3 regions of the Paenibacillus sabinae T27 genome follow, and region 3 is predicted to be linked to each of the others. Evidence: riboswitches for the same ligand, from Rfam matches in the RefSeq annotation. Region 3 holds a riboswitch; each other region holds the start of a gene.
The links. Region 3 has a riboswitch for thiamine pyrophosphate ahead of PSAB_RS08765 (thiamine phosphate synthase). Riboswitches for the same ligand answer to the same signal wherever they lie in the genome.

Region 1 (7,467 bases), 590 kb from region 3:
ATGTATTTATTTTATCGGTTTAGGAGAGACACATTTAAGAAAGCACGGAATAATTGGTTCAAACATCCTATAAGGCAGTCCTTTTTATTAATAGAAGTTAGCCTTCTTCGACGGAGCGGCTGGCTAGTTCCGCCGCCGCTAACCGGGGGCTTGAGGCGGAGGCAATGGTGGAAATGACCGAAATGCCGTCTGCGCCAGCGGCCAGAACAGGGCTAGCGTTGCTAACGGTAATGCCGCCGATGCCGACAATAGGAATGGAGATGCCTTCTCTGCGCAGGTTCTCAATGAGAACCGTGCCCTGGACCGGCCGGGCATCGTCTTTGGACGATGTCGGGTAGACAGGGCCGATCCCGAGATAGTCGGCGCCGTCGGCGATAGCTTGCCGGACTTCCTCCGGCGTATGGGCGGACACGCCGATGATTTTATCGCTGCCAAGCTGCTCACGCAGAATCCGGGCAGGTTCGTCATCCTGGCCGACGTGCACGCCGTCCGCGTCAAGCGCGATCGCCAGGTCGATATCGTCGTTGACGATAAAAGGGACGCCGTGGGCCCGGCAGATCCCCTGAAGCTCCCGGGCGAGGTCCAGCTTGGCTGCGCCAGTCAGCGCGCCGGTGCCTTTTTCACGGAATTGAAAGATCGTGACTCCTCCAGCAATCGCCTCCTCAAGCACTTCGGCGGCCGGACGGCGGCAGTTGACGCTGCCCATAATGAAATAGACCTTGAGGAGGCTGCGTACGTATTCGCTGTCCAGTCTTTCATCGCCGCTCAATGGGGAGCCGGAGAGTGGGTTCCGTTCGCTCATTGCCGCTCACTTCCTTCAGCGCGCAGCCTGCGGCCGTACGCGAAATGGTTGGTCGGTCCGTGCCCGGACCCGATGCCAAGTCCGTCTTCGATCGCCGCCCGGATGAACGCCTTGGCGGTACGGACGGCTTCCGCCGCCGAATGTCCCTTCGCGAGTTCCGCTGTCAAAGCGGCCGAATAGGTGCAGCCCGTTCCGTGCGTATGCCGGGTGTCGATTCTCGGGCTTTCCATGTACACAAATTCCCGGCCGTCGTACAGCACATCCGTGACGATGCCGTTTTCGCTGCCATGGCCGCCCTTGATGACCACGCTCTGAGATCCCATTTGCCGGATTCTTTTGGCCGCTTCCTCGCAGTCCTGTAGATTAGCTATGCTCATGTCGGCAAGAATTTCCGCTTCCGGAATGTTCGGCGTGGTTACCAGGGCGAGAGGGAGCAGGTGGTCAATAAGGGACTGAACCGCCTCCCGCAGCAGCAGCGACGACCCGCCTTTGGCGACCATAACCGGATCAATTACGAGATTGTTCCAACCGTACTGCCGGATTTTATCCGCAACGGTCCGGATAATGTCGCTGCTGAACAGCATGCCGGTCTTGACCGCATCCGGGGTCAAATCCTCGCCGACCGAATCCAGCTGCTGAGCCACGGCCGCAGGTTCAAGCGGGTATACGCCCTGAACGCCGAGCGTATTCTGCGCCGTCACTGCGGTCAGCGCAGACATGCCGTAGACGCCCAGCTCCTGGAACGTCTTGAGGTCGGCCTGGATTCCCGCGCCACCGCCGCTGTCCGAGCCGGCGATCGTCAACGCTTTGTATATGTTCATCATTTAGTCTCCTTTGCTGAGTAGTTCTGTTTACGCCTCGCGGAGTTTCGACCGCTTGCCGTATTCTTCCGGCGTAAGCAGAGCCAGCTGGTTCAGGAATTCGATCTGGAAGCTGCCCGGACCCTGGGAAGCCGTCTTCTCCGCCGCGATTTCGGCGGCGACGCCGTAGAAGGAGAGGGCTTCGGCCGCCGCTTCCAGCGGAGCGTCCCCAGCGACCGCCAGGAAAGCGGCAACGACGGAGCTGAGCAGACATCCGGTACCGGTCACTTTGGTCAGGATGGGGTCGCCGTTGGCCGCGATATACGTCTTCTCGCCATCGGTGATAATGTCCTCTTTTCCGGTTACAATGACGATGCATCCGAGCTTCTTCGCCGCTTTCACGGCCACTACGGCATGATCGCCGTCGCCTGCTCCGGCGTCTACGCCCTTGATGGACCATTTCTCCCCGATCACGTTGGCAACTTCGGCCACATTTCCCCGCAGCGCGGTAATCTTCATCTCCGAGACAAGGCGATGGGTGACTTCGGTCCGAAAGGCTGTTGCGCCAGCTCCCACCGGATCAAGAACGACCGGCACACCATGCTTGTTGGCCGACTGTCCGGCAATCAGCATGGCCTTGATGGAGTGATCGTTAAGCGTGCCGATGTTGATCAGAACGGCGCCGGACATCGCGGCGACATCCGCCACCTCTTCATGCGAATCCGCCATAAACGGCGAAGCCCCCAGCGCGAGCAGACCGTTCGCAGTAAAGTTGGTGACGACGATGTTGGTAATGTTGTGGATGAGCGGATTGTTATCCCGAAGCTTCGTAATAAATGACATTTCAATTCCTCCTAAATGAAATAGATTTACTTATAAATTGACAAAAGCGTCCCCGGCTTCGATCCCAGCAGGCAGCAGTCCGTTATCGGAAAGCCACTGTTGCACCTTATCCCATGAGGCGGGGTCCTGATAGCCGAAAGGCTTATCGCCAGCGTCCATCAGCGGGAGCAGCACTTTCAGACTCTGCGCTTCAATGTCCTTGTCGAGCGGGGCGGTCGCGTCTTCATGCTTCAGCAGGATCGCCAGCGCATCGTCAGGATGCTCTTGAACATACGCCTGGCCTTCCTGCATCGCTGCCAAAAATTTGCCGAAATCGTCCTTACGGGTGCCGATTCCTTCGTCGCTTGCGACCAGCACCAGCTCGGAGTAGTCGGGTACGCCATATTTCGCCGGGTCGATGGAGTTGACAGGATGGCCTTCTTTTTGCAAAATAAGCTGCTCGTGGTTGATGAACGCGCCCATAATGGCGTCGGTCTGTCCGGTGGAAATGGCCGGGATCAAATCGTAGCCCACATCCACGAAATTCACTTTGTCCGGATCTCCGCCATCGGCTTTGACCATCGTCTTGACCATCGCCTCATACAGCGGGATGGAGGAATAGCCGATATTTTTGCCTGCCAAATCTTTAGGACTATGTATGGAGCTGTCTGCAGGCACCATCAGGTGGGTTAGCGGATGACGGACAATGGCGGCCAGCGCTTTGACGGGAATCTTCTCCCCCCGGGCCATCAGTACCTGCGGCTGGTAGCTCAGCGCCAGATCAACCTTGCCGGCGGCGACGAGCTTCAGGGCGTCATTCGTGTCGGCCGGCATTTGAATCTCTACATCAAGTCCCTGCTTGGCGAAATACCCTTGTTCCTGGGCGGCGTACAAAAAAGAATGCACGGCGTTCGGATACCAGTCGAGCATAAGCGTCAGCTTGTGAGCAGGTTCGGCCGGGCTGGCCGATGCAATGGGGGCTTGTGAGGGCGCGGAGGAAGCCGCCGCATCGCCGGACGGCGAAGAGCCTCCACAAGCGGTTGTCACAAACAGCATCGTTAGGGCAGACAGCAGCATAGCTTTACTTCGGGTAAAAAATTTCATCAATATGTACCTCTTTTCTTAAGAATCTGATGTTCCAGCAGCCGGACTGTGAGAAAAAGGGCGATGCCGAGCGCCGAGAGCAGGGCAATCGCGGCGAACATTTCGGCGCTGTGCAGGCTTCCGGCCATCCGGCGGCTGTAATAACCGAGACCGCGCGTCCCTCCGAGCCATTCTCCGATGGTTGCGCCGATCACGCAGTACACTACCGTCAGCTTCAGCCCCGAGAAAAAGGAGGGGAGCGCCAGCGGAACGCCGATTTTAAGCAGCAGCTGCCTGCGGCTTGCGCCCATCGTCAGCAGCAGCTCTTGATAGGCGCCGCGGCTTTTGCCCAGACCGTCGTAGACACCGACGACCACCGGAAAGAACGCCGTCAGGAAGACGACGGCAACCTTGCTCCACAGGGAATACCCGAACCACATAATAAAAATGGGGGAGAGCGCGATCAATGGAATCGTCTGGCTGATGATAATCAATGGATAGAGCGCCTTCTCCAGCGTCCGGGACAGATGCATGCCGATTCCGAGCAAAATGCCGCCTGCCACCGACATCATACAGCCGATAGCAACTTCCTCAAGAGTAGCGGGCAGATGGGTGCCGAGCAGCAGCCCTGCGTTTCGGACGAGCGCCGTCCAGATCGAAGAAGGAGCGGGCAGGATAAAGGACGGAACAAGTTCCAAGCGAACGGCGGCTTCCCATATGGCGAGAACGGGCAGCAATAGGAGAAGGAAAGCGCCTGAGCGGTGAATCAATTCATTAAACGGCGCGCGTTTCATATAGCCTCCGCTCCAGCTCGGCCCGTAAGGATACAAAGCCGGGTTCAAAGTTCATCTGCATGCTCCGGGGCCTTGGCAGCCCGACGTTCATCTCCTGAAGGGCGCCGCCGCTTCCGGCAGGCATCAGAAAGATGCGGTCGCTGAGCAGAACCGCTTCCTCCAGGTCATGCGTGATGAACATCACCGTCCGCTTAAGGTTCCCCCACAGCTCCAGCAGCCAACGGTGCATGTCCCGCTTGGTCATCGCGTCGAGCGCGCCGAACGGTTCATCAAGCAGCATCAATTCGCCACCGTTCATCAGCGTGCGGACAAAGGCGGCCCGCTGCCGCATCCCGCCGGACAGCTCATGCGGATAAGCAAGCTCATAACCGGCGAGACCGACACGCTTCAGCATGTCACGCGCCTCGGCCTTGGTGCCGCTGGAGGCTCGGCCTTTAATCTCAAGCGGCAGCACGCAGTTGTCCAGCACGGTCCGCCAGGGCAGCAGAAGATCCTGCTGAGGCATGTAGGCGATATGGCCAAGCCGGTTGGCGCCTGAGCCGGAGTCGGTGCCGCGAAGCCGGATGTCTCCCGCCGACTGCTCCAGCAGTCCGGCTATCACTTTCAGCAGCGTGCTCTTGCCGCAGCCGCTGGCGCCGACGATGCTGACGAATTCGCCTTTGCGAACTGTCAATGACAGATCCGAAAATACGGGCTTCTGCTGCGGAAACGAAAAAGAAAGGCGCTTAAGAGTTAAAAGTTCTTCGATAGCGGGTCAACCCTCCTTTAAATGAACAAAGACCCGTCCATTTCCTTTAGAGAAATGAACGGGCCTTTAGAAATCCGCCGAACATCAGCACTAGCTGTCCGGCTTCAGTCAAGTAAAAGCTCAGGTTCCACTTCCCTCCGCTGGTATGATCCAGATCAGGTTCCAAGGGTCCGAAGCTCGCGGCTCCGTCTCAGTCAGGTGACTCCCCTAGTGAAATTGCGGTCTTGTATTCGGTTATTATTGGTTCTAACTATACCATATCCCTTGAGGTCCCTCAATGAATCGTTTGGGTCCAAGCAAGCTTACAATACAAGGGTACAATACAAGGGCCGTTCCAGGCATTAGGTCATCCAATGGCTGGGAACCGTTAACGAGGGCGGCAGCTTCGTATGAATATCGCCCTTAGCCGAGTTGATTTGTGCTTGCGTAAGAAAAATACTTCCCGTGAGATCTGCGCCGCTTAAGTCAGCATCCCTGAAATCGGCGCCAATCAGGTCGGCCTGTCGCATGTCTGCATTTCGGAGGTCGGCTGCGATCAGCAGAGCGCCTCTCAAATTGGCGCCACTAAGATCGGCTCCCCGCAAATTGGCCCCGATGTAGTCGCTTCTCTTGCTCATTTTGGGTTTTGCCTTTTGGTGATTATGATGCCGCGGCGGAACTTTGGCCCGCACCCGTTCACTTGTCTGAAGCAGGAGATCATTAACGACCGCCCGATGGACGGGGACGTTTAGCTTTAAAATCGATTCCGGGTCAAGCTTTGTGAGATTTTCGGTTGATTCCAGAGCAGCCCGCAAATCGGTATGTATCGGTCCGGTCTCTTGCCTCTCCAATGCTTCATTCAAATAGCACAGCATCTCATGCAGCTGCTGCATAATCGGAAAGACCTCGAACATTTCCTGGGCCGACCCCGGATTTTTTCGCCAATCGTTACCTTTATAAGTAATTTGGGATACTTTCTGCCCCGCGCCAAAGCATTCATAGACGGTACAGCCCTTATAGCCTTTTGCTCTGAGATCTTTATGGATACCGCAGCGGTAGTCGGCCTGCAAGTTGGGGCAGGGGATGCCTCCGGCTTTATCGGCTGCAAAATCGGCAGATTTGGCGTAAGGCAAAGCTGCGCAGCATAAACCGAAGCATTGTGCGCAATCGGCTTTTAATTGATTGGACATTGCCTACACTTCCTTTATATGAAAACTACTTCAATAGTTTAATAAGGAATGCTTCAGGAGTAAACCGCTTTTCATGATTTCGTCTGCGCAGGCAAAAAAGAAACGCACGGATGCCGTCCGTACAGGAGGCAAGTGCGTTTCTCTAAACAGTTTAGCGATTGCCGTGAACTTTCAGATACTCCAAGGCGTTATACAGCATGACAGCCGCTTCAGCCCGGGTCAGCTTGCTCTCCGGATGAAACTTCCCGTCTTTGTCGAGCGCGGTGATCTTGTACGCGAGGGAGCGTTGAATGCCGCCCTGGTAAGAAGGGTCAATCTGGTCTTCGTCCGCGATTTTCGCCGGAGCCAGCTTGATCATCGGCAGATTGCCGGCTTTTTCAAGGCCTTGTACGAGCAGGGCGGTGAACTGCTGTTTGGTCATCGGCTCCTTGGGATCGATATCCGTCGGGACTTCGATACCGTTATAATGCGCGTTGATAAAAGCTTCGGCATACCAGGCATCGTTCTTGACTTTGGTGAAAATATCGCTGGCAACGGGAGCCTTAATGAAGTCTATAGCAGCGAGACTGAGCTGCAGGCCTCCCGCAATAAACTGAATACCTTGAGCTGCGCTCAAGGAGGAACCCGGCAAGAACTTCGAGCCGTCTATTCCTTTTATAAGCCCGCGGTCTTTCAGGCTCTCGATTTTCTCCTTACCCTGAACGGAACCAAGATCAGTGAATCCGCTTCCGGCGGCAAAGACTGCGCTTCCTGCTGACAGCATCATTAATGCGCTGATCGAAACGGCTGCCAGCGCTTTTTTGGTAAATGTCATATAGCTGCACCTCCAACTAGTACGGTTTACGAAACCGTCACATTCTAAACGGAGGACAGGCCGGAAAGGTTGCGGGAGACAACCGGATGCAGTCTGTCATTCCACTCCCTTGAACAAAAGATTGCGGTAAGGATAAGGGGAGTCGCTGGTTTTGAACAGCAGAGCAATTCCGGACTCTTCAATGCGTACCGATTTAAGGGCAGGACTGCGAACAAGCCCGCGTACCATGGCCGAGACCGATTGGCGGTCATTCCTGCGAATACCCCGTGCCAGAGCGTCGGCGAAGTTCCGGTTAAAGGCCAGCTCGCGGTACAGCGGCAGCACGGCGAGGGCGATCCGGCGGTGCACCTTTGTGCTGAACGTAAACTGTACAAGTCCCGGCGGGATGGTAGTGCCGTTCGTGTACACAGCTATGGGAGGCGGAAAAGTAAAGTC
Region 2 (7,467 bases), 1.0 Mb from region 3:
ATCGGATGGTAAGTATTTTAAGTGAAAAGAACAACGTGCAAACCACGATTATTCAGAACGGGTACAACAACGAAGAAGAGCATCGGAAGTTTTTGTGGGCCGACGTGGTCATCTACCAAACGCCCATCTACTGGTTCAGTATTCCCGGGCTGTTCAAAACGTATATGGATGAAGTGTATGAGTATGGCATCTTTTTCAAGGGCGGAGACCGGTACGGAGAAGGCGGCTTGTTAACCGGTAAAAAATATATGTTCTCCACCACCTGGAACGCTCCCGAGCAGGCATTTGGCGATCCGCAGCAGTTCTTTAAAGGGGAAAAGCTGGACGAGGCAATCGAACATCTGCATCGTGTTCAGGAATTTCTCGGCATGGAGGCATTAAAAAGCTTTGCCTGCTACGATGTCATCAAGAATCCGAAGCTGGATCAATATCTGTCCGAACTGGAAGCCCATCTGCACGAAGTGCTGGGTGCTTAATCGACTGAGCAACGCTCTAGAAAAACACTAAGTACGACTATGAGGAGGATATGTTATGCTGCAAAATCAGAAAGTTGTCATTATCGGAGGAAGCTCCGGAATTGGTCTGGAGGCGGCCAAACAAGTCATAGCACTTGGAGGGGAAGTCATTATTGCCAGCCGGTCGGAAGAGAAACTGCAGAACGCGAAAGAACAACTGGGCGCGAAAGCGTCGGCCCATACGCTGGATACGACGGACGAACAGCAGGTGAAGTCCTTTTTTGAAACGATCGGCACGTTCGATCATCTGGTCATCAGCGCCGCAGTAACTTCCGGAGGGTCTTTCCTCCACACGGAAACCGCCCAAGCCCGCGAGTTGTTCGAGAGCAAATTCTGGGGCCAATACTATGCGGCAAAATACGGTGCGCCAAACATATCACCGAACGGTTCCATTACCTTGTTCTCCGGTGTTGTCGCCTACAAATCGATGATCGGCTCGTCCGTACTGGGCGCAGTTAACGCTGCGGTTTCTAATTTGGGGCAGACGCTGGCCTTGGAGCTCGCTCCCATTCGGGTGAATATTTTGTCGCCGGGTATCATCGATACGCCTTCGAGAAGTAAAATGCCGGAAGACGCGCGAAATGACTTTTATACATCGGTGGCGGGCAAACTGCCGGTACAACGGGTGGGTAAAGCGGAAGATACCGCGCAAGGCGTGCTGTACCTGATCCAAAACGGCTTTGTGACCGGAACCGTTCTTCACGTCGACGGCGGACATCGTATTATTTAAGGCAATCGGCGCACATACTTGGGAACTTGGAAAGCCGTCCTTCCTCCTTCGGGAGAGAAGACGGCTTTTATTCATTCCGCATACCATTCCTTAAGCTCCGAAAGTTTTCTCCGCACAAAAGTCCGAAGCTCCTCTGGAGCAATCACCTCGGCATAACCGACAAATCCCAACACATCCCGGCAGGCCGCCTCATACCCGTACATATTCACTGTCAGCAGAACCGTATCCTTTTCCAAGGCTTCGTGCAAAATATCCAGCTTGTCCCGCAAATTGACGCCCGGCTCTTTCACTTTGAGAACGACCGGGTACTGCTCATCCTCTCGTCTCGACAGCTTAAAAGACTCATTCCGCTCTTTCCAATAAGCCTCCAGCGAGAAATCGGCAGGAATCCCGAACGTTTCCTCTTCCTCTCGGGCTTCAGCGATCCGCTCGCATTTGAAGATCCGCACTTCCTCCGCCATCTCGCAGTAAGCGGCCAGGTACCACTCCCCCTGCTTCACCACCAGCCCATAAGGACGTACACTTCGGAGCGATGTTTCGCCCCCCGGCTTCATGTAATGAATCGTCAGCTTATGCGACTTCCAAAGCGCGGCCCTGATCTTTTCCAGGCAGGGAACCGCCGGTCGCTCGCTCCACCAGGGCGTATCATCGAAAAAAAACCGGGATTTTGCCTTATGCAGATCCGGTTTGTAGGCGTCCGGAAGCGTTTTTTCCAGCTTCAGCAGCGCATTCTTGAGCTTATGTCCCGACTCGGTTCCCGCGCCGGAGTAAATGCCGAGCCCCGTGAGATACAGGTGAACGACATCGTCGCTATGCAGGCTGTTCAGACCAACGGTGTAGCCTTCCATCAGTGAAAGGCCGCCGGAAGGTCCCGGAGTGCTGACAATCGGAACGCCGGCTTCGGCGAGCGTATCCACATCGCGATAAATCGAACGGACGGAGGTTTCGAGCGCTTCCGCGAGCTCTTTGGCTTTTATTTTTCCTCTGGACTCCATCAGCAGTAAAATCGCAACCAGCCGGTGCAGTCTCATCGCTTGACCTCCTTTAGCGGACCATAGAATTTTTTCATAGGGTGATTTCCATATCGTTGCCACTTAGCTGTCAACAATACAAGTATATCATAGAGCAAGAACGATTGAAGGAGATGGAATTCATGAATATTGGCGTACTCGGGACGGGATTTGGGGCATATCATGCCCGCCTGCTGAAAAATATGGACCTGTGCGGACGCGTGGTCGTGTTCGGAAGAGATAAAAACAAGCTGGCTGAATTGGAAAGTGAGTTGAAGGTAGAGATTACCCGGGATTTGGATGGACTTTTGCGCGATCTGGATATAGATGTCATCGATTTGTGTCTACCCTCCCCGCTTCATGCCGAAGTTGCGGTCATGGCGCTTGAGCATGGAAAGCATGTGTTCTGCGAAACGCCCGTATGCTGCTCCATGGAAGAAGCTGCGGCGATGCTGGATGCGGAAAGGCGAACCAGCAAAAGGGTACTCGTTAACCGGTTTATCCATTTTGACCCGGCCTTTACATATCTTCGGGAGTCCTGCCTGAAAGGCACGTACGGCAAGCTGTTGTCACTCACTTTAAAAAGGGAGACGCCCCCGCTCTGGGGTGATCTGGGCCTCGGCTCCCTCCCTATCCAGTTCATGATTCACGAATTGGACTTTATCGAAGGGTTAATGGATTCGCCGGAGCTTCGATCCGCTTGGGGGACGGAATATAGGGATGCGCGGCAGTCGCTGGTTCGGGCGGTATTCAGGCAAGAAGGCACGATTGCGGAAGTTGTCTCTTCCTCTGGAATGCCTGACGGATATCCCTTTACTGTCGGCTATGAAGCTTATTTTGAATCCGGCAAGCTGGTTTTTCTTGAACAGGATTCTGGAGACCAGTCCGATGCCGCTTTGATGGAACACACCGCCTCCGGCGCGCAGCGTCTCGTTTTGGAGGAGATCAATCCGTATGCCGCCACCTTGGAACACGCGCTGTTAAGCTTCCAACACGGTACGAATTCGCTTCTTTCATTGGACCGGGCGGCCCGTTCTCTTGGAACCGCGCTTGAAATCCGGCGGCAAATCTCCCAAGAATAGCTTGTGCTTTCCCAGAGTTTAGGATATCCTGTTAAAGACAACTTCATAGACACGGGAGCTCGGAAATAGCCGGGCTGAGAGGATGGCCCTATGCCATCGACCGTAAAACCTGATCTGGGTAATGCCAGCGGAGGAAACGTCACAGGCTTTGTATGTTCAAAGACCGCTTCTTCGGATGCGGTCTTTTTTGCGTACCTGGCCTCCTCCGGCGCTTCACACCATTATGAGGAGGAATTGAAATGACAAGTCAAAGTCAGAAAGTGTATGTGAAAGGTTCGCGGGAGGACATTCGGGTTCCCATGCGCGAGATTACGCTGAGCGATACGACCGGGGTTGACGGCAGCGCAACTCCTAATCCCCCAGTACGGGTATATGACGCCAGCGGCCCTTATTCCGATACACTGATGTGTACGGATATCCGGAAAGGACTCCCCCCGCTCCGTCATAGCTGGATATTGGAACGCGGGGATGTCGAGGAATATGAGGGCCGGGACGTAAAGCCGGAAGATAACGGATTGCGGAATTTGGAGCAGGACCCTAACGCGGAAGTCTTTCCGGGATTAAAACGGCAGCCGCTGCGCGCCAAGAGCGGAGCCAATGTTACACAGATGCACTATGCCCGCAAAGGCATCATCACACCGGAGATGGAGTTTATTGCTATCCGCGAAAATGTTGATCCGGAGTTTGTCCGCAGCGAAGTCGCGAGCGGCCGAGCGATCATCCCCAGCAACATCAATCACCCGGAAAGCGAGCCAATGATCATCGGCCGGAACTTTTTGGTGAAAATAAACGCCAATATCGGAAACTCCGCGGTCTCCTCCTCGATCGACGAAGAAGTGGAGAAAATGCGCTGGGCGACCCATTGGGGCTCGGATACGATTATGGATCTTTCGACTGGCCGTCATATTCATACGACCCGGGAATGGATTGTCCGCAACTCCCCAGTGCCTGTAGGAACGGTGCCGCTGTATCAGGCGCTGGAAAAGGTCGGCGGCAAGGCGCATGAGCTGAGCTGGGAAATCTATCGCGATACGCTGATTGAACAGGCCGAGCAGGGCGTCGACTATTTCACGATCCATGCGGGCGTGCTGCTGCGCTATGTCCCTTTGACAGCCAAACGCTAACGGGCATCGTATCCCGCGGCGGCTCGATCATGGCGGCCTGGTGCCTCGCCCATCATCAGGAGAACTTCCTGTATACTCATTTTGAGGAAATCTGTGAAATCATGAAGACGTACGACATCGCGTTCTCCCTGGGAGACGGCCTGCGGCCGGGTTCCATCGCCGATGCAAACGACGAAGCGCAGTTCGCTGAGCTTGAAACTCTGGGTGAGCTGACCGAGATTGCCTGGAAGCATGATGTGCAGGTGATGATTGAAGGCCCGGGGCATGTTCCGATGCACAAAATCAAGGAGAATGTCGACCGCCAAATGGAAGTGTGCAAGGAAGCGCCCTTCTACACGCTTGGTCCGCTTACGACGGATATCGCGCCGGGCTACGATCATATTACTTCCGCCATCGGCGCGGCGATGATCGGCTGGTTCGGCACGGCCATGCTCTGCTACGTGACGCCTAAGGAGCATCTGGGCCTCCCGAACAAGGACGATGTGCGCGAAGGCGTCATCGCCTACAAGATCGCGGCGCACGCGGCCGATCTGGCCAAAGGGCATCCTGGGGCACAGGAACGGGACGACGCGCTGTCCAAAGCCCGGTTCGAGTTCCGCTGGAAGGACCAGTTTCAGCTGTCACTTGATCCGGAGCGGGCTACGGAATACCATGACGAGACCTTGCCTGCAGAAGGCGCGAAGACGGCGCATTTCTGCTCGATGTGCGGCCCGAAATTTTGCAGCATGAGAATCACGCAGGACATCCGGGAATATGCCAAGCAGAATAATCTGGAGGATGCCGAAGCGATTGAACGCGGAATGAAGGAGAAATCGCAGCAGTTTGCGGAAGCGGAGCACGGGTTGTATCTTTAATTTTTAAGGTTATGAAGCGGCAGTCTAAAGAAGTCTTAGGCTGCCGCTGTTTATTGAGTATCCTTCTCTTGTTTGCTTAGTCTTTGTTCAATTTCCGTATTTCTTTTTCCAATCCTCTGACCACTCGTAAAAAGTCATTCCTGTTACTTCCTCTAACGTTTGACCATAGTAATTGGATATTATTGCTGCTGCGCTTTGTAAACTTCCAGGAACGAGGACTCTTCCCCAAGAGCTGCAAGCGCGACAACCGGATTCCAATAATCCTTGTAGTGAACGATCTTGTTTTCCTTCGTTTCAATCACGGAAATATAACTTTGCAGATAAGGCTTACCGGTTATTATGGCCTGCCCTTCTTCGATTCCAAATTCAATAATTATCACATTGGGGTTCAGAGTCAGATGGAAAGTCGGTTCTTTAAATTTGGAGAGCTCAATCTTGTTGGGAATTTCCTTTACATATTTATAAAGGGCAGATTTCCCTTCTAATTTCAGGGTATATCCTTTGGGCGCGAATGGAAATTCGAAGATGACATTCTCATCAAACAATTCGATAAATTTATCCATGTCCTTTTCTATCATAGAATTTTTAAATTTCTCGAAAATTTCCTGTGCTTCCCGGAGTCTCGCTTCGTAATTAACAGCCTGATTCGCCACCTTTACCACCTCTTATTAGAATTTTAGTAACAGAGAGCTAACAGATTTAGGCTTTAAATAAAGAATATATTTTCCAGACTGAACAGTCAAGATGCTTCATGACAAAAATCCTTTGTTAATTCCTCATTACCTGGATGATATACACAGGCTTCATTTTAAACTGCTATGATATTTATACCTGCTGTCGTATTGTTCAACCAGCTTCAAATATACGTTCGAACTTTCCTGTACCCACCACAAGGAGCTACCGGACAATTCTTTCTTGAATTGTCCCGGGGAACCCGTAAAGAGCTGACGGTCCTCGATTCTTGTATTTCCCGTAATTACGCTGCCCGCTGCGATGACATTTTCGTTTTGAATGACGGCCCCGTCGAGAACAACCGCATTCATGCCGATGACGTTGTTGTTACCGATTGTACAGTTATGCAGGATAGAGCCATGCCCGATCGTATTGTTGTCCCCGATAAACGTTCCTGAGTCCGTCATATGAACGACACAGTTGTCCTGTATGCTGTTATTTTTCCCGATCCGGATCGACCCTGCGTCCCCCCGGAGAACCGCTCCGAACCAAATGCTGCTGCCCTCCTCTATGACGACGTCGCCGATAATGGTTGCAGTGGGCGCAATAAAGACTCCGTCGGCAATCTTCGGATATATTCCATTAAACTCATAAATATTCATTCGTTTCGATTCTCCTATCGTAAATATTCGGAAACGGCAAGACGCTCTTACTCAATAGCGGCTAGGTATGGACGAAACCCCCAACATGCTCCTTGCTTGCTCCGGTGTTGCGATTTCACGGTTAAGCTCTCTTGAGATGAGGGCAATTTTGGCGACGGCCTCAGCATTGTTCTTCAGCTTCTGACCGCGCTTTAGATAAATATTGTCTTCCAAACCTACGCGCACATGTCCTCCGAGCAGAATGCTTTGCGTCGTCATCGCCCATTGGTATTTTCCGATGCCGGCGACGGTAAAATGCGCTCCGGCCGGTAGCTCGCGGGCCATATGAATCAGGTTTTCAGGCGTAGGGTAAGTAGCGGTCTGATAACCCATCACAAATTGAAACAAGTATGGCGTCTTGATTAATCCTTCGGATATCAGTTTTTGAGCCACCCAATATTGACCGGAATTATACATCTCCATCTCGGGTATGATGCCTTTCTCGAGCATGCCCGCTGCCAGCTGTTCAATGAAGCCGTACGTAAAAGGGATGCAGATGTCGTATTCCTGGGAGGGACGGGGATGGTCCAGAGCTTCTTCTCTGGCCTTGATCACAAAACGCGACATATCCGGTCCCATGTTTAGTGATGCCATCTCCGGCAGCGCATCCAGACTGCGAAGCCTGTCCTCCATGGTCGATGTCGGTCCGCCTCCAGTTGTATTGTTGATTATGATATCCGGACATCGTTCCCGAATTAACGCATTGATCCGATACATAACTTCGGGGTCCATTGTGGTGTCTCCGAGATTGTTTGGATCCCTCCCGTGAACATGGACAA
Region 3 (7,467 bases):
GGCGCGCCTGCCTCTAGCAGGAAAGGTGCCGTCTTCAGATGACGGGTCACTTAAGGGGCGTACGCTTTTTACTGCCGGTTTTTCGGCGGTAGTCAAAGCGGCGAGCGTATGCCCCACATTAACTTTTAAGGAGGAATTACACACCAATGCTGAAACTCGAAAAATATGCTCTGCCGACAGAAGGCGAACAAATTACCATTGACAACGGAAAGCTGCAGGTCCCGAATCATCCGATTATCCCTTTTATCGAGGGTGACGGAACGGGACGCGACATCTGGAAAGCCTCCAAAAGAGTGCTGGACGCAGCGGTCGACAAAGCTTACGGCGGTACCAAGAGCATTGCCTGGTACGAGGTTTTTGCCGGAGAGAAAGCATTCAATACATATGGGGAGTGGCTTCCGAACGATACGCTTGAAGCGATCCGCGAATATATCGTGGCGATCAAAGGGCCGCTTACGACCCCGATTGGCGGAGGCATCCGTTCGTTGAATGTGGCGCTGCGCCAGGAGCTGGATTTATACGTTTGCCTGCGCCCGGTGCGGTATTTTGACGGCGTGCCTTCCCCGGTGAAGCGTCCAGAGCTGGTCGATATGGTCATTTTCCGCGAGAACACCGAAGATATTTACGCTGGCATCGAATACCAGGAAGGCTCGGAGCAGGTCAAGAAAGTGATCGAGTTCCTGCAGCAAGAGATGGGCGTGAACAAAATCCGTTTCCCGGAAACGTCGGGCATCGGCATCAAGCCGGTATCCTCCGAAGGCTCGAAGCGCCTCGTGCGCGCAGCAGTGGAATATGCGATCAAGCATGGCCGCAAGAGCGTCACTCTTGTGCATAAAGGCAACATCATGAAATTCACCGAGGGCGCGTTCAAGAACTGGGGATACGAAGTGGCCGAGCAGGAATTCGGCGACAAGGTGTTCACCTGGAGCCAGTACGACGCCATCAAGGAGGCCGAAGGCGCCGATGCGGCAAACGCGGCCCAGAAGAAGGCTGAGCAGGAAGGCAAGATCATTATCAAGGACGCCATTGCCGACATCGCGCTGCAGCAGGTGCTGACGCGTCCGACGGACTTTGACGTTATTGCCACGCTGAATCTTAACGGTGACTATCTGTCCGACGCTCTGGCTGCGCAAATCGGCGGCATCGGCATCGCTCCGGGAGCGAACATCAACTACGTGACCGGACATGCCATTTTTGAAGCGACGCATGGTACGGCGCCGAAATACGCCGACAAGGATGTCGTGAATCCGGGTTCCGTCGTTCTGTCCGGGGTAATGATGCTTGAGCATTTGGGCTGGCAGGAAGCCGCCGATCTGATCTACAAAGGTATGAGTACCGCAATCAACAACAAAACCGTTACTTACGATTTCGCTCGTCTGATGGAAGGAGCAACCGAACTGAAGTGTTCTGAGTTCGCTGATGAAGTGATCAAACACATGTAGTGAGGACGATCACATTGGCCATCAAACATGTAAATAATGCAGCGCCTGTAGTCAATGTGTGACGAATTGACAAAAATATGAACGGCATCCCCATTTTATTTCGATAAAATGGGGATTTTCTTTTGAGAAGCGGTGGCAATTGGTTATAATATTTACGAATGTAACTTATATCATAGACTTATCGGGAGGAATCTGATATGGATTGGGATGTTTTAATGTTCTTACATATGATCGGCATGCTGGCGTTGGGATTCTACCTGGTGCTGCCTTTCATCCTTGGCCGGATGGAGAAGCTTTCTCCCGCGGCCAAGGAGGGGGCGCTTAGCGCCATTACCGGATTTAACCGTTTCGCCCAATACGGCCTTGTTGTCCAACTGCTAACAGGAGGCTATCTGATGACCAAAGCAGATGTTTCGGTTCCGTGGATGATTATCGTAACGCTGCTGCTGCTCGCGATGTTCGCCCTGGGCGGCATTATGAGCAAACCGCTTCGGTTGGCCGCCTCAGGCATGAAGCAGGGCCGAAATGTATCCATAGAAACCGGCAAAATCCGCACATTGAGCGCACTGCTGGCGGTATGCTTGCTGGTCATACTGTTCTTTATGGCTTTTGACGGGATTATTTAAGCCGCACACAGCCGTGCGTATTGCCGCTTCCTTACGGGAGCGGTTTTTTTGTGCTGCGGGGGACGGCGCTCTTAGGTTCCTGTCTAGCGTAATGGACAAGCTTCCAAATGGGCCGGTCTTCGGCTGGGCCGGGACAGGCCTGTTTGAGCCTCCGGCAAATGGTTAATTTAACTATCGTAAAGGGAACGCATAATTGCACATCCCAAAGACATCCTAAGGAAAGTCTGAGCTTTTACAAACTTTCGAAAGGAGAATGAAAGATGTCCAATAGCAGTCAGCAAACCCAGAAGACGCTGCCGCCACAGCATCAGGATCGTCAACCCGGCCTGGAATCGGAAATGACGCCGCGGCCGAAGTATGAGCCGGCGGCATACAAAGCGGCTGGCAAGCTGCTTGGCAGGGCGGCGCTCATTACAGGCGGTGACAGCGGGATCGGCCGCGCGGTTGCCGTGGCTTTTGCCAAGGAGGGGGCCGATGTGGTCATTTCCTATCTGAACGAGCACACTGACGCCGAGGAGACGAAGCGGCAAGTCGAGCAGGAAGGGCGCAAATGCATTCTCATATCCGGCGATATTGGCGTTGAAGCCTTCTGCCAGGATCTCATCAACAAATCGGTGGAGGGTCTTGGCAAGCTGGACATCCTCATCAACAATGCCGCGGAGCAGCATCCGCAGGAAAAGATCGAGGATATTACTTCCGAGCAGCTGGAGCGGACGTTCCGCACGAATATTTTCTCGATGTTCTATTTGACGAAAGCGGCGATGCCTCATTTGAAAGAAGGCTCCACCATCGTCAATACGACGTCGATTACGGCATACAGAGGAAACCCTCAACTGCTGGACTATTCGTCCACTAAAGGCGCTATCCTTGCCTTCACACGCTCGCTTGCCATGAATCTGGCCGACAAAGGCATTCGCGTCAACGCCGTCGCGCCGGGTCCGATCTGGACACCGCTCATTCCGTCCACCTTTGACGAGAAAAAGGTCAGCGAGTTTGGCTCCACCCAGCCGATGAAGCGTCCGGGGCAGCCGGAAGAGCTGGCGCCGGCCTATGTCTATCTTGCTTCCGATGATTCGACGTATGTGACCGGCCAGGTTATGCACGTCAATGGCGGAGAAATCGTGAACGGCTAACCGTTCACGCCTTGAAATCAACCGCGTTAGCGGTAGGGTACAAAGCCTCCGGTCCGCTAGAGCGGCCGGGGGCTTTTTTTCACGCAAGGGGTATGATGAGAAGGAAGAATATGCTATGCTGTAGAAGATTCATAACCGCATAGCGATTGACACTAGGGGTGCCGCATGGCTGAGACGAACGTGATTGTTCGGACCCTTTGAACCTGATCTGGATTGTACCAGCGTAGGGAAGTGGAGAGTGAATAGCTGCATCCGGGCCTCATCTGAGGTTCGAACCAATCCGCAGTTTTCAGCCGCCTTCCTTCGGGAGGGCGGCTTTTTTGGTGCGATTAACGAAATTTGGAAGGAGAGGATGGCTGTGCATGCGGCACAAGATCCCCTTAACCGGCGTTCCGCTGCTGCGGGCATTAAAGACAGTGATCCCGAGATTCATCTTATTTCCGGCGGCGAGACGCGGCTGGACAAGTTTCTGCTGATTGCGGAAACGGTCCATTCATGGGTTGATTACATCCATTTGCGAGAGAAAGCGTGTACAGCGAATGAGCTGTACCAAGCAGTGAAGGAGATGACACGGCGTGGAGTACCGCTTGCCAAAATCGTCGTGAACGACCGGCTGGATGTCGCGCTGGCTGCGGGAGCCGGCGGCGTCCAGCTTGCGGGACACAGCCTTCCTCCTGCAGCTGCCCGTCCGCATGCACCGGGGCTGCGCATTGGCCGCTCCGTCCATTCTCCGGCGGAGGCGGCCGATGCCGCGGGCGAAGGAGCGGACTACTGCCTCTACGGGCATGTGTACGCCTCGGCCAGCAAGCCGGGCTTACCCGGCCGGGGCCTGGACGGACTCGCGGAAACCGTCCGGACCTGCCCGGTTCCGGTCATCGCGATCGGCGGCATTGAGCCGGGAAATGCAGGGCAAGTTCTCTCCACCGGAGCGGCGGGCATTGCCGTGCTCTCGGGCATTTGCGGCGCCGCCGATCCGGCCGCGGCGGCAATGGCTTACCGAGCCGCGGTCCGGGCGGCCCGGCTTGAAAGGAGGTGAAGGCCATGATGCTGTATATCAACGGCAGCGAGACCCGGCTTGACGAAGCATGCGGGACGCTTGCGGATCTGCTGAGCCGTCCCGAATGGAAGGAACGACGGATGATCGTGGAACTGAATGGGATCATCGTGGGCAAGGACGATTACGGGCAGGTCACGCTGGCCGACGGGGACCGTGTCGAGCTGGTGCATTTTGTGGGAGGAGGCTGAGGTTGAGGTGATTTCCGCCGGAGAGGACAGATATAGCAGACAGGAACGCTTTTATGGAATCGGAATCGAGGGCCAGAGGAAGCTTGAGCAGGCAAATGTGCTTATCATTGGCGCCGGGGCACTTGGCTCTGCATGCGCGGAGACAATGGTACGCTCGGGCGTCGGTAAGGTGACGCTTGTGGACCGGGATTACGTGGAGTGGAGCAACCTGCAGCGGCAAAACCTGTACAGCGAGCAGGATGCGGCGGAGCGGATGCCCAAAGCGGTGGCGGCGGCACGCAGGCTGCGCAGCGTTAATTCCTCCGTAGAGGTCAAAGGAATAGTAGCGGATATTTCAGCAGAGGAGATCGGCCTTTACACGCGGGATATAGACCTTATACTCGATGCGGCGGACAATTTCGAGGTGAGGATGATTGTCAATGATATTGCCGCAAGGGATGAAATTCCCTGGATCTATGGCGCCTGCACCGGCAGCTACGGGATTTCCATGACCATTGTCCCCGGGCAGAGCGCCTGTCTACACTGTCTGCTGGACGGGCTTCCGGCCGGAGGGGATACCTGCGACACGGCGGGTATTATCGGTCCCGCCGTACAGATGACCGCCGCCTATCAGACGGCCGAGGCGCTAAAATGGCTGTCAGGGAACAGCGGCGCGCTCCGCGGAACCCTGGTCTCCTTCGACCTGTGGGCGAACCGCCACTCGTCAGTGGATACCACAAGGCTGAAGCGGGCCGATTGTCCGTCCTGCGGCGACAAGCGGACGTATCCGTATTTGTCGCCGGGCAGCCATTCCAGAACGACCGTGCTCTGCGGGCGGGATACGGTGCAGATTCGCCCGCCAAGTCCGGCGAGACTGGATTTGGAGGAGTGGGAGCGGCGGCTTTCCGCTTACGGCCGGGCCGAGCGCAATCCGTATATGCTTTCACTGACGCTGGAGAAGCACCGTCTGGCGGTCTTTCCCGACGGAAGGGTGCTTGTTCACGGAACGGGAGATCCCGCCGAAGCCCGTTCGCTTTATCACCGCTATTTTGGCTGACCGCTCTATTATCAGGAATGGGAGGATGAAATCATTATGCAGGATGCTTTACATATCGGGGGCAAGGCCCTTTCCAGCCGTTTGTTCATCGGAACCGGCAAATACAACCGCAATACGCTTATACCGGAAGTAATCGCGCGTTCGGGCTCCGAAGTGATTACGGTCGCTCTGCGAAGAGTCGATCCGTCGTCTAAGGAGGAGAATATTCTGAGCCATATTCCGCCGCACATGACCCTGCTGCCGAATACTTCCGGGGCACGGACCGCGGAAGAAGCGGTGCGCATCGCCCGGCTGGCCAGAGCGGCGGGAATGGGGAATTGGGTCAAGATCGAAGTCATCAACGATCAGCGGTACCTGCTGCCCGACAACCTGGAGACAATCCGGGCTACGGAGATTCTGGCCGCCGAAGGTTTTGTCGTCCTTCCTTATATGAGCCCGGACCTGTCAGCGGCGCTGCGGCTAAGAGACGCGGGCGCGGCTGCGGTAATGCCGCTGGGAGCGCCCATCGGAAGCAACCGGGGCCTGCGGACGAAAGAATTGATCGGCATCCTGATCGAAGAGACCGGCCTGCCGATTATTGTGGATGCCGGAATCGGTCGGCCGTCGGAAGCGGCGGAAGCGATGGAGATGGGCGCGGCGGCCGTGCTGTTGAATACGGCGATAGCCACCGCCCGCGATCCGCTCGTCATGGCGGAAGCTTTCCGGGGAGCGGTTGCCGCCGGACGGCAGGCGTATCTAGCCGGGCTTGGAGCGGTCCAGCAGGAGGCGGAAGCTTCTTCGCCATTGACCGGATTCCTGAACGTATAGAAGGGGGGAAGGGAAATGAGCTTCTATGAATCGCTGATGGCGCTGGAGCAGCTGCCTTTTACGGAGCTGTGGAAGGAGTGCGGGCCGGAGGATGTGAAACGGGCGCTTGCCAAGGATAAGCTGGATGAAGAGGATCTGCTTGCCCTGCTGTCGCCTGCCGCGGGACAGCATTTGGAGGAGATGGCGCAGAAAGCGCAGCGCCTCACCCGTACTCATTTCGGTCATGTCATGCAGCTGTTTACCCCGATGTATGTCGCCGACTTTTGCGTCAATCACTGTACGTACTGCAGCTTCAGCTCCATTTATGATTTTCCGCGCAAAAAGCTGACGCTCGAAGAAGTGGAACAGGAAGCGGCGGCGATCGCCTCCACGGGACTTCGCCATATCCTGCTGCTGACGGGGGAATCGCGCCGGGATTCGCCGGTAAGCTACGTTAAAGATTGCGTCACCGTGCTCCGCAAGTATTTCTCCTCCATCGGCATCGAGGTCAATCCGCTGTCCCAGGAGGAATACAAAGAGCTGGCTCATGCGGGAGTGGACGGATTGACCATCTATCAGGAGGTATACCACCGGGAGACCTACGAGAAGCTTCATGTCAAAGGACCGAAGCGGAACTTCCGCGCCCGCCTCGACGCCCCGGAGCGGGGTTGCCAGGCAGGCTTTCGTTCCGTCAATGTCGGCGCGCTGCTCGGCATGTATGACTGGCGGCAGGAGGCCTTCATGGCCGCGATGCATGCGCGCTATCTTCAAGACCGTTATCCCGGCTGTGAAATCGGCCTGTCTCCTCCGCGGTTCCGCCCTTATCTGGGCAGCTTCAACCCGGAATCGGACGTGACCGACCGGGCGCTGGTGCAGATCATTCTGGCATATCGGCTGTTCCTTCCCCGTTCCGGCATTACCTTGTCCACCAGAGAACCCGCCAGGCTCCGCGACCGCCTAGTCCACCTGGGGGTCACCAAAATGTCGGCTGGCGTCTCTACCGAGGTTGGCGGGCATACGGGAGAAGGCGGAACGCCGCAGTTTGAAATTTCGGACAGCCGGGGCGTGCCGGAAATCCGGGAGATGCTGTACCGCAGCGGGCTGCAGCCGGTGTTCAAGGACTGGGATATTCTTGCCGAAAGCAGCATATGATCAACGGGCGCAAGCTAGGCCTATTTCAAGCCAACCTTCTCCTTAGG

Region 1: another riboswitch for thiamine pyrophosphate. It lies ahead of PSAB_RS11570 (ABC transporter ATP-binding protein); the one in region 3 lies ahead of PSAB_RS08765 (thiamine phosphate synthase).
Region 2: another riboswitch for thiamine pyrophosphate. It lies ahead of thiC (phosphomethylpyrimidine synthase ThiC); the one in region 3 lies ahead of PSAB_RS08765 (thiamine phosphate synthase).

Annotation. Positions count from the first base shown of each region.
Region 1 is NZ_CP004078.1:2,513,619-2,521,085, forward strand. It holds gene thiE (thiamine phosphate synthase) at 98-802, opposite strand; gene thiD (bifunctional hydroxymethylpyrimidine kinase/phosphomethylpyrimidine kinase) at 799-1,623, opposite strand; gene thiM (hydroxyethylthiazole kinase) at 1,654-2,445, opposite strand; gene PSAB_RS11560 (ABC transporter substrate-binding protein) at 2,476-3,528, opposite strand; gene PSAB_RS11565 (ABC transporter permease) at 3,528-4,301, opposite strand; gene PSAB_RS11570 (ABC transporter ATP-binding protein) at 4,282-4,974, opposite strand; TPP riboswitch at 5,165-5,268, opposite strand; gene PSAB_RS11575 (pentapeptide repeat-containing protein) at 5,391-6,218, opposite strand; gene PSAB_RS11580 (S-layer homology domain-containing protein) at 6,370-7,032, opposite strand; gene PSAB_RS11585 (hypothetical protein) at 7,129-7,467, opposite strand, start outside.
Region 2 is NZ_CP004078.1:2,969,656-2,977,122, forward strand. It holds gene PSAB_RS13635 (NAD(P)H-dependent oxidoreductase) at 1-476, shown strand, start outside; gene PSAB_RS13640 (SDR family oxidoreductase) at 532-1,245, shown strand; gene PSAB_RS13645 (helix-turn-helix transcriptional regulator) at 1,317-2,276, opposite strand; gene PSAB_RS13650 (Gfo/Idh/MocA family protein) at 2,399-3,337, shown strand; TPP riboswitch at 3,380-3,491, shown strand; partial or broken gene thiC (phosphomethylpyrimidine synthase ThiC) at 3,577-5,315, shown strand; gene PSAB_RS13660 (nuclear transport factor 2 family protein) at 5,495-5,893, opposite strand; gene PSAB_RS13665 (gamma carbonic anhydrase family protein) at 6,119-6,649, opposite strand; gene PSAB_RS13670 (beta-keto acid cleavage family enzyme) at 6,701-7,467, opposite strand, start outside.
Region 3 is NZ_CP004078.1:1,923,696-1,931,162, forward strand. It holds gene icd (NADP-dependent isocitrate dehydrogenase) at 147-1,442, shown strand; gene PSAB_RS08755 (hypothetical protein) at 1,640-2,068, shown strand; gene PSAB_RS08760 (SDR family oxidoreductase) at 2,329-3,201, shown strand; TPP riboswitch at 3,346-3,448, shown strand; gene PSAB_RS08765 (thiamine phosphate synthase) at 3,440-4,237, shown strand; gene thiS (sulfur carrier protein ThiS) at 4,243-4,446, shown strand; gene PSAB_RS08775 (ThiF family adenylyltransferase) at 4,454-5,482, shown strand; gene PSAB_RS08780 (thiazole synthase) at 5,519-6,289, shown strand; gene thiH (2-iminoacetate synthase ThiH) at 6,305-7,420, shown strand.